One region of the Magnetospirillum sp. XM-1 genome, then DNA from elsewhere that is predicted to be linked to it. Evidence: predicted binding sites of a transcription regulator. Region 1 holds the regulator's gene; the other holds the start of a gene.
What was found. The regulator LexA, encoded in region 1, represses DNA repair genes until DNA is damaged. The targets are predictions, from matches to a motif close to ATGTTCTANTTTGGTTC.
Positions count from the first base shown of each region.

Region 2: the regulator LexA is predicted to act here: its motif matches at 3,733-3,749, upstream of XM1_RS03345 (adenosylcobalamin-dependent ribonucleoside-diphosphate reductase).

Region 1 is NZ_LN997848.1:2,799,092-2,806,155, reverse strand. It holds gene trpD (anthranilate phosphoribosyltransferase) at 1-56, shown strand, start outside; gene trpC (indole-3-glycerol phosphate synthase TrpC) at 61-876, shown strand; gene moaC (cyclic pyranopterin monophosphate synthase MoaC) at 876-1,361, shown strand; gene glp (gephyrin-like molybdotransferase Glp) at 1,358-2,560, shown strand; gene lexA (transcriptional repressor LexA) at 2,694-3,401, shown strand; gene XM1_RS12965 (hypothetical protein) at 3,403-3,606, shown strand; gene XM1_RS12960 (hypothetical protein) at 3,791-4,546, opposite strand; gene XM1_RS12955 (benzoate-CoA ligase family protein) at 4,681-6,267, opposite strand; gene XM1_RS12950 (ABC transporter ATP-binding protein) at 6,315-7,025, opposite strand; gene XM1_RS12945 (ABC transporter ATP-binding protein) at 7,025-7,064, opposite strand, start outside.
Region 2 is NZ_LN997848.1:686,914-693,977, forward strand. It holds gene XM1_RS03320 (tryptophanase) at 1-290, opposite strand, end outside; gene ftsE (cell division ATP-binding protein FtsE) at 612-1,334, shown strand; gene XM1_RS03330 (ABC transporter permease) at 1,334-2,230, shown strand; gene XM1_RS03335 (YdcF family protein) at 2,227-2,847, shown strand; gene XM1_RS03340 (1-acyl-sn-glycerol-3-phosphate acyltransferase) at 2,844-3,575, shown strand; gene XM1_RS03345 (adenosylcobalamin-dependent ribonucleoside-diphosphate reductase) at 3,838-6,162, shown strand; gene XM1_RS03350 (RNA-binding S4 domain-containing protein) at 6,168-6,452, shown strand; gene XM1_RS03355 (alanine--glyoxylate aminotransferase family protein) at 6,673-7,064, opposite strand, start outside.

The sequences.
Region 1 (7,064 bases):
GCGAGGCCGAAGCCGTACTGGACCGCATGATCGCCATCACCAACCGGACTCCCTGATATCATGAACGCCACCCCCACCGTCCTCGACCGCATCTGCGACGAAAAGCGCCGCCAGGTCGCCGAGCAGAAAAGCCGCCGCCCCATCCAGGAACTGCTGAAGCGCGCCCAGGACCAGGCGCCGCCGCGCGGTTTCGCCGCGTCGCTGGACCGCAAGGTCAAGGAAATGGGCTGGGGCATCATTTCCGAGATCAAGAAGGCCTCGCCCTCGGCAGGCGTGATCCGTCCCGACTTCAAGCCGGAACTGCTGGCCAGGGCCTATCAGCGCGGCGGCGCCGCCTGCCTGTCGGTACTGACCGACCAGAAGTTCTTCCAGGGGTCCGACGCCGACCTGGGCGCGGCGCGCTCGGCCTGCGAGATCCCGGTGCTGCGCAAGGATTTCATGGTCGACCCCTACCAGATCGTCGAGGCCCGGGCGCTGGGCGCCGACTGCATCTTGCTGATCGTCGCCTCGCTGACCGATGCCGAGCTGAGCCAGATGGAGGACATCGCGCTGGGCTACGGCATGGACGTGCTGATCGAGGTTCATAACGAGGCGGAGCTTGAGCGCGCGCTCAAGCTGAAATCGCCGCTGATCGGCATCAACAACCGCGACCTCAAGATCATGAAGACCGACCTCGCCACCACCGAGCGCCTGGTCCCCCTGATCCCCGAGGGCAAGGTGGTCGTCTCGGAAAGCGGCCTGGACGGTCCGGGCGACCTCAAGCGCATGGCCGCCGTGGGGGTCAAGCGCTTCCTGATCGGCGAGGCGCTGATGCGCCGCCCCGACGTGGAGCAGGCGCTGAAGGTGCTGCTGGCCGGCGCGGGCGCGGCGGCCTGATGAGCGGGGACGGGCTCACCCATTTCGACCCGGACGGCAACGCCGTCATGGTCGACGTTTCGGCCAAGGGGCAAACCGCCCGCAAGGCGGTGGCGCGCGGCTCGGTGGTGATGAAGCCCGAGACCCTGGCCCTGATCGCCGGGCGCGGCATGAAGAAGGGCGACGTGCTCTCCGTCGCCCAGCTGGCCGGCATCATGGGGGCCAAGCGCACCCCCGACCTGATCCCGCTCTGCCATCCCCTGGCCCTGTCCTCGGTGGCGGTCGAGCTCAGCCTTGATCCGGAAGGCTCGGCCGTCCATATCGAAGCCACCTGCAAGCTGACCGGCCAGACCGGGGTCGAGATGGAGGCGCTGACCGCCGTCTCGGTGGCGGCGCTGACCGTCTATGACATGTGCAAGGCGGTGGACAAGTCCATGCGCATCGACAACATCCGTCTGATCCACAAGTCGGGCGGCAAGTCCGGCATCTACGAGGCCAAGGAATGATCTCCGTCGAGGTGGCGCGCGAAAATCTGCTGACCGGCATCAAGCCGGTGGGCACCGAGGTGATCTCCCTGGCCCAGGCCACGGGGCGCATCCTGGCCGAGGATCTGGCGGCCCGCGTCTCGCATCCGCCGGTGGCGGTGTCGGCCATGGACGGCTATGCCGTCCGCGCCGCCGATATCGCCCAGGTCCCGCGCAGCCTCGAAATCATCGGCCTGTCGGCCGCCGGGTCGGCCTTCGCCGGGACGGTGGGGGAAGGACAGTGCATCCGCATCTTCACCGGCGCGCCCATGCCCGAGGGCGCCGACGCGGTGGTCATGCAGGAGAACACCCGCAAGGGCGCAAACCGGGTGGAGATCCTCACCTCCGCCCCCGCCGGCCGCCATATCCGCCCGGCGGGACTGGATTTCAAGGCCGGCGACGTGCTGATCCCGGCGGGAACCATCATGGGCGGCCGCACCATCGGCCTGGCGGCAGCCATGAACGTTCCCAACCTGCTGGTGCGCAGGAAGCCCCGCATCGCCATCCTGTCCACCGGCGACGAGATCGTCCTGCCCGGCGACCAGCCGGGCCCCGCCCAGATCGTCGGCTCCAACGGCCCCGGCCTCGCCGCCATGGTCGCGGCGCTGGGGGCCGAGGCCATCCATCTCGGCATCGCCAAGGATACCAGGGAATCCCTCGATTCCATGATCGCGGCGGCGGCCGGCGCCGACATGCTGGTCACCACCGGCGGCGCGTCGGTGGGCGATTACGATCTGGTGCAGGACGCGTTGAAGGACGCCGGGATGAATCTCGGCTTCTACAAGGTGGCCATGCGGCCAGGCAAGCCGCTGATGTTCGGCGACATGAAGGGCGTTCCCGTGCTCGGCCTGCCGGGCAATCCGGTGTCGGCCATGGTCTGCGCCATCATCTTCCTGGAACCGGCCATCCGGGCGCTCACCGGGCGGTCCACCGTCACCCAGGCCATCAACGCCATCCTGGGCCGTGACCTGCCCCCCAACGACGAGCGCATGGAGTTCATGCGCGCCAGCCTGGAACGCACCGACAACGGCCTGGTGATCGCCCTGCCCTTCGAACAGCAGGACAGCGCCGTGATGTCGGGCCTGGCGCGGGCCACCTGCCTCTTGGTGCGCCCTCCCCACGCCCCCACCGCCCAGGTGGGCGAGATGGTCCAGGTCATCCCCCTGCCCCCCACCCTGTAAGGGGGGCGGAGGGAAACAAAACGGAATCATCCGCACAGATTCCCCTTGACCGACCCCAGGAACGCGAATAGAACAAAACCAGATGGTTTGTTCTTTGTTCCCTGAACAGACTCATATTGGGGGAGGTTTCGCGATGCTGACGCGCAAGCAATACGAATTGTTGATGTTCATCGACGAACGGCTTCGCGCCACCGGCATTTCCCCCTCGTTCGACGAAATGAAGGACGCCCTGGACCTGAAGTCCAAGTCGGGCATCCACCGCCTGATCACGGGGCTGGAGGAACGGGGCTTCATCCGTCGCCTCGCCCACCGCGCCCGCGCCCTGGAAGTGGTCCGCCTGCCGGAGAACCGGGCGGACACCGCCCTGCCGCCGCAGGCCAAGGCCTTCGCTCCCAACGTCATCAAGGGCGGCTTCACCGGGCAGCAACTGGCCGGCGCGCCGGTGGCCGGACCGTCGGATTCCGTAAACCTGCCGCTTTACGGCAAGATCGCCGCCGGCACGCCCATCGAGGCGCTGCGCGATCATTCCAACAGCGTCGATATTCCCGCCTCCATGCTGGGCAGCGGCAATCACTACGCGCTGACCGTGGACGGCGATTCCATGATCGAGGCCGGCATCAACGACGGCGACACCGTGGTGATCCGCTCCTGCGACAGCGCCGAGACCGGAACCATCGTCGTCGCCCTGGTGGACGACACCGAGGTGACGCTGAAGCGCCTGCGCCGCAAGGGCAATTCCGTCGCGCTGGAACCCGCCAACCAGGCCTACGAGACCCGCATCCTTCCCCCTGACCGGGTGAAGGTGCAGGGCCGTCTGGTCGGTCTGCTCCGGAGGTACTGAAATGGGAAGCTTCCGTCCGCTTCGCTTCGGCTTCACCGCCGACGGCCACCCCGCCGACGAGACCTGCGCCGAGATGCGCGTCACCTATCTGGGCCGCGTCTCGCGCCGCCAGGCCGAGGCCGACGCCCGGCGCCGCTTCGAGGAATGGTCCCGCCTGGGCACCCTGTCGCGCCTGCGCGGCGCCGATCAGGTGGTGCTGGGATAACGCAGAGCTCTGCCCTGCACCCGCCAGGGACCTGGGTCCCTGGACCCTATTGTCAGAAATCCAAGAGGATCAAAGGGCCGAGGCCCTTTGGGGCGTGGGCAGAGCCCACAAAGTTTCAACCTCACCCCCATCAAAGCAAAGCCCCCCGGACCGCATGATCCGGGGGGCTTCGTCCTGGTGGGGATTACTTGCCCAGCAGCCCCTTGATGGCGCCGCCGGCATCGCCGGGCACCAGGGCCTTGGCCTTGTCGCCGACGCCGCCCAGCAGGTTGCCGAAGCTGGAGGCCGATTTCAGCGCACCGCTGACCAGGGAATCCATCACCTTCTGTGCCACCTGGGCCGAGGAGGCGCCGCCGCCGTCCTTGCCGATGTTGGTCAGCACGATGTCGGCCAGCTTGGCGGTGCCGTCGGCGCCGGGAATGCCGCCCGCCGCCAGCTTGACCTGGCCGCCGGTGATGGCGAGGCGCTCGATGACCAGCTTCTTCTCCTCGTCCTTTCCGGCGGGCTTGGCCGGCTCGGCCTTGGCCCCGCCGCCCTGCTTGGCGGAGAACGCCTTCACGTTCTTCTGAATGGCGTCGATATTGCTGCCGCCGGCGGCCATCTCATAGGCCACGAAGGGCGAGGCCACGGTGATGTCCTTGACCACGACGGGATTCTTGTTGAGCGAGCCGGTGTCGAGCGCCAGCGTGATCTCGCCCAGCTTGATGGCGGGATCGGACGAGAAGCCGGGCGGATTGGCGACGGAAAGCCCCGAGATGGAGCCCTTGCCCTCGGACAGCGAAATCTTGACCGCGCCCACCGACACCTTCACGCCGGTCACCTGGGTGCCGACGTCCTCGATGACCTTCTTGACGATGGTGTCCAGCGACGACAACAGGAACACCGCGGCGCCGACGACCAGCGTCACCAGGATGCCGGCCCCGATCAGAATCTTGCGCATGGATTGCCCCCGAGCTGTGATTGAACAGCGGCCAGTGTGGGCCTGAGCGAAGGGATTGTCGAGGGAGCGCGTTGTCTAATTCGAAGGGATGCGCGAAGGGACCTCGTCCCTTCGCACACCTTTTCCTTCGGCCGTTACATCTGCGCCAGCGTTCCGCGCAGCTTGAAGCGCTGGATCTTGCCGGTGGCGGTCTTGGGCAGCGCCTCGACGAATTCGATCCAGCGGGGGTACTTGTAGGGCGCCAGCTTGGACTTGACGTAGGCCTGGAGCTCCTCCTTGAGGACCTCCGAGCCGGTCTCGCCGGGAGAGAGCACCACGAAGGCCTTGGGCTTGACCAGGCCTTCGTGGTCGGCCTCGCCCACCACGGCGGCTTCCAGCACACGCTCGTGGGAGATCAGGGCGGCTTCGACCTCGAAGGGCGACACCCAGATGCCGCCGACCTTCAGCATGTCGTCGCCGCGCCCGGCGTAGCGGTAATAGCCGTCGTCGTCGACATAGTACTTGTCGCCGGTATGGGTCCATTCGCCACGGAAGGTCTTGAGCGACTTCTCGCGCTGATTCCAGTAGGCGGTGGCCGAGCTGGGACCGCGCACGATCAGCTCGCCCATCTCGCCCTGGGGCACCTCGTGGCCGTCGTCGCCGACGATCTTGAGGTCATAGCCGGGAACCGGCTTGCCCGAGGTGCCGTAACGGACCTCGCCGTGACGGTTGGACAGGAAGATGTGCAGCATCTCGGTGGAGCCCAGGCCGTCCAGGATGGCGGCGCCGAAACGCTCCTCCCAGCGGCGGCCCACATCCTCGGGCAGTGCCTCGCCGGCCGAGACGCAGGCGCGCAGCCGGGTCGAGCCGGTTTCCCGCTTGTACTGCGGGTCGGCCAGGATGGTGCCGTACAAGGTGGGCACGCCGTAGAAGATGGTCGGCTGGTGATCTTTCAGCACCTTCATCACCGATTCGGGCGTGGGACGGTCCTTGAGCAGCACCGAGGTGGCGCCCACGTGCAGCGAGAAGGTCATGCCGTTGCCCAGGCCATAGGCGAAGAACAGCTTGGCCGCCGAATAGGTGACGTCGGCCTCGGTGATGCCCAGAACCTGCTGGCCGTAATGCACGGCGGTGGCCGGCAGGTCGCGCTGCAGGTGGACGGCGCCCTTGGGCGCGCCGGTGGAGCCCGAGGAATAGAGCCAGAAGGCCACGTCGTCGCGGGTGGTCTCGGCGGTCTTCAGCTTGGGCTCGGCCTTGGCCAGAAGGTCGGAGAGCAGCACGTGGCCGTGGGCGTTCTTGCCCGAGATCACCACGTGCTCCAGCATGGGCAGGTCGGGCAGGATGGGCTCGACCTTGTCGAACAGCTCCTCGCTGATCACCAGCACGCGGGCGCGCGAGTCGGATAGCATGTAGCCGTAATCGCCGGTGGTCAGCAGGGTGTTGAGCGGAATGGGCACGATGCCGGCCTTGATCGCGCCCCAGAACACCGCCGGAAAATCGACGGTGTCGAGCATGATCATGGCGATCCGGTTCTCCATGTGGAGCCCCAGGCCCTTCAGCGCATTGCCCGCCCGGTTGACCTTTTCCGCCAGCTGGCCGTAGCTGTGGCTGCCATCGGCATCGATGAAGGCCACCTTGTCGGTACGGCCTTCCTTCAGGTGACGGTCGATGAACCAGGTGGCGGCGTTGTAGTCGCGCGGGATGTCGAGCGCGTGCTCGGACGAGGCGATGGGGGACGTCATGGGGTGTTCTCCTTCCTCCTTAAGCGGGTTGGCGACTGCTTTGCCGGTCAGAGCCCGATATGTCGTTCGAGTATGCTCGAATCGCTTTTCAGTTCATGGGAGCCGCCGTCATAGACCACCTCGCCCTTGACGAGGATGACGTGACGGTCGGCGAGGTCCAAGAGGACCCCCACATTCTTGTCCACCACGATTGTGGCGATGCCCGTTTCCTTGACGGCGCGCACCACCCGCCAGATCTCGCGGCGGATCAGCGGCGCCAGGCCCTCGGTGGCCTCGTCCAGGATCAACAAATCGGGATTGGTCATGAGCGCCCGGCCGATGGACAGCATCTGCTGCTCGCCGCCCGACAGGTGGGTGCCCATGTTGTCCAGGCGCTCGGCCAGACGGGGAAAGGTTTCCAGCACCCGCTCATAGGTCCAGTCGGCACGGCCGCCCAGGCCCTTGCGCGCCGCCATCAGCAGATGCTCGCGCACGGAGAGGTTATGGAACATGCCGCGCCCCTCGGGGACATAGGCGATGCCGTGGCGGATCACCGCCGAAGTCTCCATGCCGGTGACGTCCTTGGCCCGCACCGTCACCTTGCCCTGGCGGGGGGCGACGACGCCCAGCAGGCTTTTCAGCAAGGTGGACTTGCCCATGCCGTTGCGGCCCATCAGCGCCACCGTCTCGCCCACGCCCACGCGGAAATCCACGCCGTGCAGGATATGGCTGGCGCCGTAATAGGTGTGCAGGCCGGTGGCTTCGAGGAAGGTTTCCATCAATACGCCTCCGCCCCATCGCCGAGATAGGCGTCCTGC
Region 2 (7,064 bases), 2.1 Mb from region 1:
AAGATGTCGTGGATCTTGTTTTCCAGCTTGGTGAAGGTCTCGGACCCGGCGTAGCTGTCGTCGGCCTCCATCATGGCCGCCTGCTGCTTGTCGCTCATGGCGTTGACGCCGCTGTCGGTCAGCATGTCGAGGAAGATGTCGCGGTTCTTCAGAAGGAAGGTGTTGTTGCCCGCCTCGCGAATCGCTTCCAGGCGACGCTCGATGGGCGCGAGGCTCAGTTTCTGGACGATGCGGACCTTGTGCATTTCAAGGGGAACGGCCTCCCCGGAATGAAACTTGACCTTGGCCATCGGATGCCCTCCTGCGTTTTATTGTAATTTCAATGCATGAAATTCACCCCAGGATGCTAACTTGCCCGCTTATCCGTGTAAATCATATCCATGTATCCATGAACTATTGCCGCCCACCACAGCCCTGAGTCTCTTCCGCGACGGGCCGCCGCATCCGGACGGTGTGTCAGCATCCCTGACCACCGGCCGGGACGGCATCGGGGGTGTTCGACACCGTCCTTAAGTCCGCCTTCCCGGGGAGCGTCGTCCGACGCCGCTCCACCCCATCCGTTGCCCCTCCGCCCCTTGTGTGTCATCTTCGCCCGGTTCGGGAGAAGCACCGTGCGGCATCGCCCTCGTGGGGAAAACATTATCCGGTTCGACAGTGTCGGCCTGCGTTACGGCCTCGGTCCCGAGGTGTTGCAGGACGTCACCTTCAAGCTGCCGGCCGGATCCTTTCACTTCCTGACCGGGCCATCGGGCGCGGGCAAATCCTCGTTGCTGCGCCTGATGTATCTGGGGCTGCGGCCGACGCGCGGCCGGGTGGTGCTGTTCGACCGCGACATCGCGGCGACCAAGCGCTACGAGCTGCCGGCGCTCCGGCGCCGCATCGGGGTGGTGTTCCAGGATTTCCGCCTGCTCGACCACATGACGGCGCTCGACAACGTGGCGCTGCCGCTGCGCGTCCGGGGCGTCAAGGAATCCGAGATCAGGCGCCATGTGCCCGAGCTGTTGTCCTGGGTGGGTCTGGCCGACCATCTGGGGGCCAAGCCCTCGACGCTGTCGGGCGGGCAGAAGCAGCGCGTCGCCATCGCGCGCGCCGTGATCGGGCGGCCCGATCTGCTGCTGGCCGACGAGCCCACCGGCAACGTGGACGACCACATCGCCATGCGGCTGATGTACCTGTTCGAGGAGCTGAACAAGCTGGGCACCACCATCGTGGTGGCCACCCACAACGAGCTGCTGGTGCAGCGCTTCGCCCATCTGCCCCGCCTGCATATCGAGCACGGCATGGTCACCACCTTGCAGCATGAGCCGCCGGTGGACGATCTGGAGGCGGAGTGATGCTGTTTAGGCGCCGTCATTCCGATCTGCCCCTGGCCGGCGACGCCACCTCGCGCTTCCTGCCCTGGCTGGTGGCGCTGATGGTGTTCCTGTCGTCCATGGCGGTGGCGGGCGCCTTCGTCATCGGCGCGGTGATCGAGCGCTGGGACCGCGACGTGTCGGGAACGCTGACCGTGCAGGTGCTGCCGGCCGGCGGCGAGCACGGCGAGGCGGTGACCGAGGAACGGGTCCACGCCGCCATCGACGTGATGCGCAAGGTGCCGGGCGTGCTGGCGGTCAAGGCCTTCGACAAGAAGCGCACCCTGGCGCTGCTCGAACCCTGGCTGGGCAGCACCGAGATGGTCCAGGACATGCCGCTGCCCCGCCTGATCGACGTCACCATCGACCCGGAATCCCGCCTGGACCTCGCCGAGGTGTCGCTGCGCCTGTCGCGCGCCGTGCCCGGCGCCTCGCTGGACGACCACCGGGTCTGGCTGTCGCGCCTCATCAACCTGTCGCGCACCATGCAATGGCTGGCCGTGGTGGTGGTCCTGCTGATCGGCATGGTGACCTCGGCCACGGTGGTCTACGCCACCCGCACCGGCATGGCGGTGCATCACGGCATCATCGAGGTCCTGCACCTGATCGGCGCCCATGACGATTACATCGCGCGGCAATTCGCCGACCGCGCCTTCGCGCTCGGCATCGCCGGGGGGCTGATGGGCCTGGGTCTCGCCGTGCCGGCATTGACGGCCATCGGCTGGGCGGCGAGGCGGCTGGAGGGCGGCTTCCTGCCCAGCCTGTCGCTGCCGGTGCTGGGCTATGTGGCTATCGGCCTGCTGCCGCTGCTGGCCGCGGCCCTGGCCATGCTGACGGCGCGTCTCACCGTCCACGGCACCCTGGCCAAGCTGCCATGAGCCGGGCCAGTCTGCGCCGTCTGGCCATCGCCGCCATGGTGGCGGCGGGCGCCCTGCTTGGCGGCTGGGGCGGCGGGCTGGTGTGGTTCGCCGCCGACCTTGCCACCCGGGTCGAGGATGGCTCGACCCCCACCGACGCGGTGGTGGTGCTGACCGGAGGGGCCGACCGGCTGGACGCCGGGCTGGAATTGCTCGCATCCGGCATGGGCCGCAAGCTGCTCGTCTCGGGCGTGCATCGGGGCGTCGACCTGCCCGAGCTGCTGCGCAAGGCGCATGTGGCGCCGGCCCAGGCCCATTGCTGCATCGCGCTGGGCCACGCCGCCGACGACACGGTGGGCAACGCAGCCGAAACCGCCGCCTGGATGCAGGGCGAGGGCTTCGTCTCGCTCAGGCTGGTGACGGCGGCCTATCACATGCGCCGTGCCCTGCTGGAATTCCGCCGCGCCATGCCCGAAGCCGCCATCATCGCCCATCCGGTCTTTCCCGACGCCTTCAAGCGGAACCAGTGGTGGCGCTGGCCCGGCACCGCCCATCTGCTGGCGGTGGAATACACCAAGTACCTGGCGGCACTGGTCCGGCCGCTGTTCATTCCCAAGAAATCCGAGAGGAAGCCGTGACGCTTGTTCGCTCCGCCCTGTTCATCGTCTTCACCTGGGTCTGGACCCTGGTCCTGTCCATCCTCTACCTGCCGCTACTGGTCCTGCCGCGCAAGGCCATGCTGCCGGCGGTGAAGCTGTGGCTGAACGGCATGCTCGGCGCGCTGCGCGTCCTGGCCGGATTGTCCTGGGAATTGCGCAGGGCCGAGAACCTGCCTTCGGGTCCCTTCATCGTCGCCTCCAAGCACCAGTCGGCCTTCGAGACCTTCGTCTTCCATCTGCTGCTGGGCGATCCCGCCTACATCCTCAAGCGCGAGCTGTTGTGGATACCTTTCTTCGGCTGGTACCTGGGCAAGACGGGGGTGATCGCCATCGACCGCTCGGCGGGCACCAAGGCGCTGAAGGCCATGGTCAAGGGCGCCGAGGAGGCCGCCGCCCTGGGCCGCCCGGTGATCATCTTCCCCGAAGGCACCCGCGCCGCCCCGGGCGCCAAGCTGCCCTACCATACGGGCGTCGCCATGCTGTACGGCGCGCTGAAGGTGCCGGTCGTGCCTATCGCCTTGAATTCAGGGCTTTTCTGGCGTCGGCGCGGTTTCGCCAAGAAGCCCGGCACCCTGACGCTGGAAGCCCTTCCCCCCATCGCGCCCGGCATGGACCGCAAGGCCTTCATGGCCGAGCTGGAGAACCGTATCGAAACCGCAACGGACCGGCTGGTGGCCGAGGCCCGCGAGCGTCAGCCCGGCTTGTAGCCGCCTATGCCCGGCGGGTGGGCAAGTCCCGCCCGCTGTGGATAAGCCTGTGGATCGGGCTGGGGATCGAATCCATCCCCAGTCCGACCCCTGGAATTCCGGGGATAAGTCGAATCGCCCTTGAACATCAAGGCGCTGCTCCCACATAACCCTGTTGAAACAAAAAAAGAACACATCCATTGATTCTCCACCCCCGCGAGTCCTAGACTTGGGCGGAAACGCCCTGCTCGAAGAGGGGCGATTAGGCAGAGAGAGCGGGTCGATGACGCAGGTAGCCCCCATTTCCCAGCAGATCTGGGACATGAAGTATCGCTTGAAATCCGCCGACGGCACGGCGCTGGACGGCGCCATCGAGGACACCTGGCGCCGGGTGGCGCGCTCGCTGGCCGCCGCCGAGACCGATTCCGCCCTGTGGGAGCAGCGCTTCTTCGAGGCCATGGAGGACTTCAAGGTCCTGCCCGCCGGGCGCATCATCTCGGGCGCCGGTACCGACCGCCGGGTGACGCTGTTCAACTGCTTCGTCATGGGCGACATCCCCGACGACATGGCCGGCATCTTCGAGCACCTGAAGGAAGCCGCGCTGACCATGCAGCAGGGCGGCGGCATCGGCTACGACTTCTCGACGCTGCGTCCCAAGGGCGCCCCGGTCAAGGGCGTGGGGGCCGACGCCTCGGGGCCGCTGTCCTTCATGGACGTGTGGGACGCCATGTGCCGCACCATCATGAGCGCCGGCTCGCGCCGCGGGGCCATGATGGCCACCATGCGCTGCGACCACCCCGACATCGAGGCCTTCATCGACGCCAAGCGCGAGGCCGGTCGACTGCGCATGTTCAACCTGTCGGTGCTGGTCACCGATCCCTTCATGCAGGCGGTGAAGGAAGACAGCTCGTGGGAGCTGACCTTCAAGGGCGTCACCTACAAGAGCCTGCCGGCGCGCGAGCTGTGGAACAAGATCATGCGCGCCACCTATTCCTACGCCGAGCCGGGCGTGATCTTCATCGACCGCATCAACCGGCTGAACAACCTGTCCTATTGCGAGGACATCCACGCCACCAATCCCTGCGGCGAGCAGCCGCTGCCCGCCTATGGCGTCTGCCTCTTGGGCTCGCTCAACCTGGCCCGGCTGGTGGACAGGCCGTTCGAGGACGGCGCGGCCCTGGACCTCGCCCGGCTGGACTCCCTGGTGCGCGTCGCGGTGCGCATGATGGACAACGTCATCGACGTGTCCAACTTCCCGCTGGAGCAGCACCGCCACGAGGCCCTGTCCAAGCGCCGCATCGGGCTCGGCATCACCGGACTGGCCGACGCCCTGATCCTGTGCGGGGCGCGTTATGGCGGCGCCCAGGCTATCCGGCTGACCGAGACCTGGATGGCGGCCATCCGCCGCTCGGCCTATCTCGCCTCCACCGAACTGGCCAAGGAGAAGGGCGCCTTCCCGCTGTACGACGCGGACAAGTATCTGGCGGGCGAGACCATCCAGTCGCTGGATTCCGACGTGATCGCGGCCATCCGCGAGAACGGCATCCGCAACGCCCTGCTCACCTCCATCGCGCCCACGGGGACCATCTCGCTGTTCGCCGACAACGTGTCGTCGGGGCTCGAGCCGGTCTTCGCCTTCAGCTACACCAGGGGAGTGCTGCAAAAGGACGGCACCCGCAAGGAAGAGGAGGTCAGCGACTACGCCTACCGCCTGTTCCGCCGCTTGCGGGGCGAGAATGCGCCGCTGCCGTCCTATTTCGTCGACGCCATGAGCCTGACGCCCGGCGACCACGTGGTGATGCAGGCGGCCATCCAGAAATACGTCGATTCCTCCATCTCCAAGACCATCAACGTGCCCGAAGACATCTCCTTCGAGGCGTTCAAGGACGTCTATGCCCAGGCCTACGACCTGGGCTGCAAGGGCTGCACCACCTACCGGCCCAACGACGTCACCGGCTCGGTGCTCGAGGCGCCCAAAAAGGAGGCCAAACCCGAGGAAAACCCGGCCGAGCCCGAACTGCCGCTGGAAAAGACCCGGGTCCGCCACTCCGACCCCTACGAGGCGGGGGGCGTGGTCCATCTGACCCAGCCGCTGGACCGGCCCGAGGCCCTGCCCGGCTCCACCTTCAAGGTGCGCTGGCCCGATTCCGACCACGCCATGTACATCACCGTCAACGACGTGATCCAGGACGGACGGCGGCGGCCCTTCGAGGTGTTCATCAATTCCAAGAACATGGAGCACTTCGCCTGGACGGTGGCGCTCACCCGCATGATCTCGGCGGTGTTCCGCCGCGGCGGCGACGTTTCCTTCGTGGTCGAGGAGCTGAAGGCGGTGTTCGACCCCAGAGGCGGCCAATGGGTGGGCGGGCGCTACGTGCCCTCGCTGCTGGCCGCCATCGGCGAAGTGATCGAGCGCCACATGATCGCCATCGGCTTCCTGCCCGATCCCAAGGCGGCCCGCGAACCCGTCGAGGCCCGCGAGGAAAAGAAGGTGGTCAACCTGGGCGATTCCCGCCTGCGCCACTGCCCCAAGTGCAACCAGCCCGCCTTGCTGCGCTCGGAAGGCTGCGACACCTGCACGTCGTGCGGCTATTCCAAATGCGGTTGACGTAATTGGACGCCACCGCCCAGCGCCTGGATAAGTGGCTGTTTTTCTGCCGTTTTTTCAAGTCGCGGGCGCTGGCTGCAAACGTGGTTGAGAGCGGTGGCGTGCGTCTCAACGGCCAATCCGTCGCCAAGCCCGCCCACGCGGTCAAGCCCGGCGACCGGCTCAGTTTTCCCGCCGGCCCCTATACCCGCACCGTCGAGGTGGTGGCCCCGGGCACACGGCGCGGCCCGGCGCCAGAGGCCCAGGGACTCTATCGCGACCTGGGCAAGGAGCGGACACCGGAGGAATAGCGGGGCTTGACCCACTGCTCTCCGGTTTGATTCGAGCCGACAGACGTGGAGTCATGAGACACGGATGTCACGGATGCGGTGCTTCGCACCCCTCACGGATAAACACGGAAATGCTCTCGTTTCCGGCCACCTCCCCGACCCTGCCCCAGAATGACCAGATGAAACCCGCATTGGCTCCGCCATTCGGGACACGCTTCTACCAGCCGCCATACACCGTCTCCTACCCGAACAGCGCCTTGGACGCCGCCGCCGGACCGGCCCCGGCCTTGACCTTGTCGCCCAGCACGCTTTCCAGGGCGGTGAGGCAGGCCATGACGTGCCTGGGGGTGGCGCTTTGGCCCATCAGGCCGATGCGCCAGACCTTGCCTGCCAGGGCGCCCAGGCCGGCGCCGATTTCCAGGCCGAAGCGGGCCAGCAGTTGGGAACGGATTGCGGCTTCGTCCACGCAGTCGGGAACGGTGATGGCGTTGAGCTGGGGCAGGCGGGATTTCTCCGCCACCAGCAGGCCGAGGCCCATGGCCCCCAGCCCGGCCTTCAGCGCCTGGTGCATGGCGCGGTGGCGGGCCCAGGACGCTTCCAGCCCCTCCTCGTGCAGCATGACCAGGGATTCGT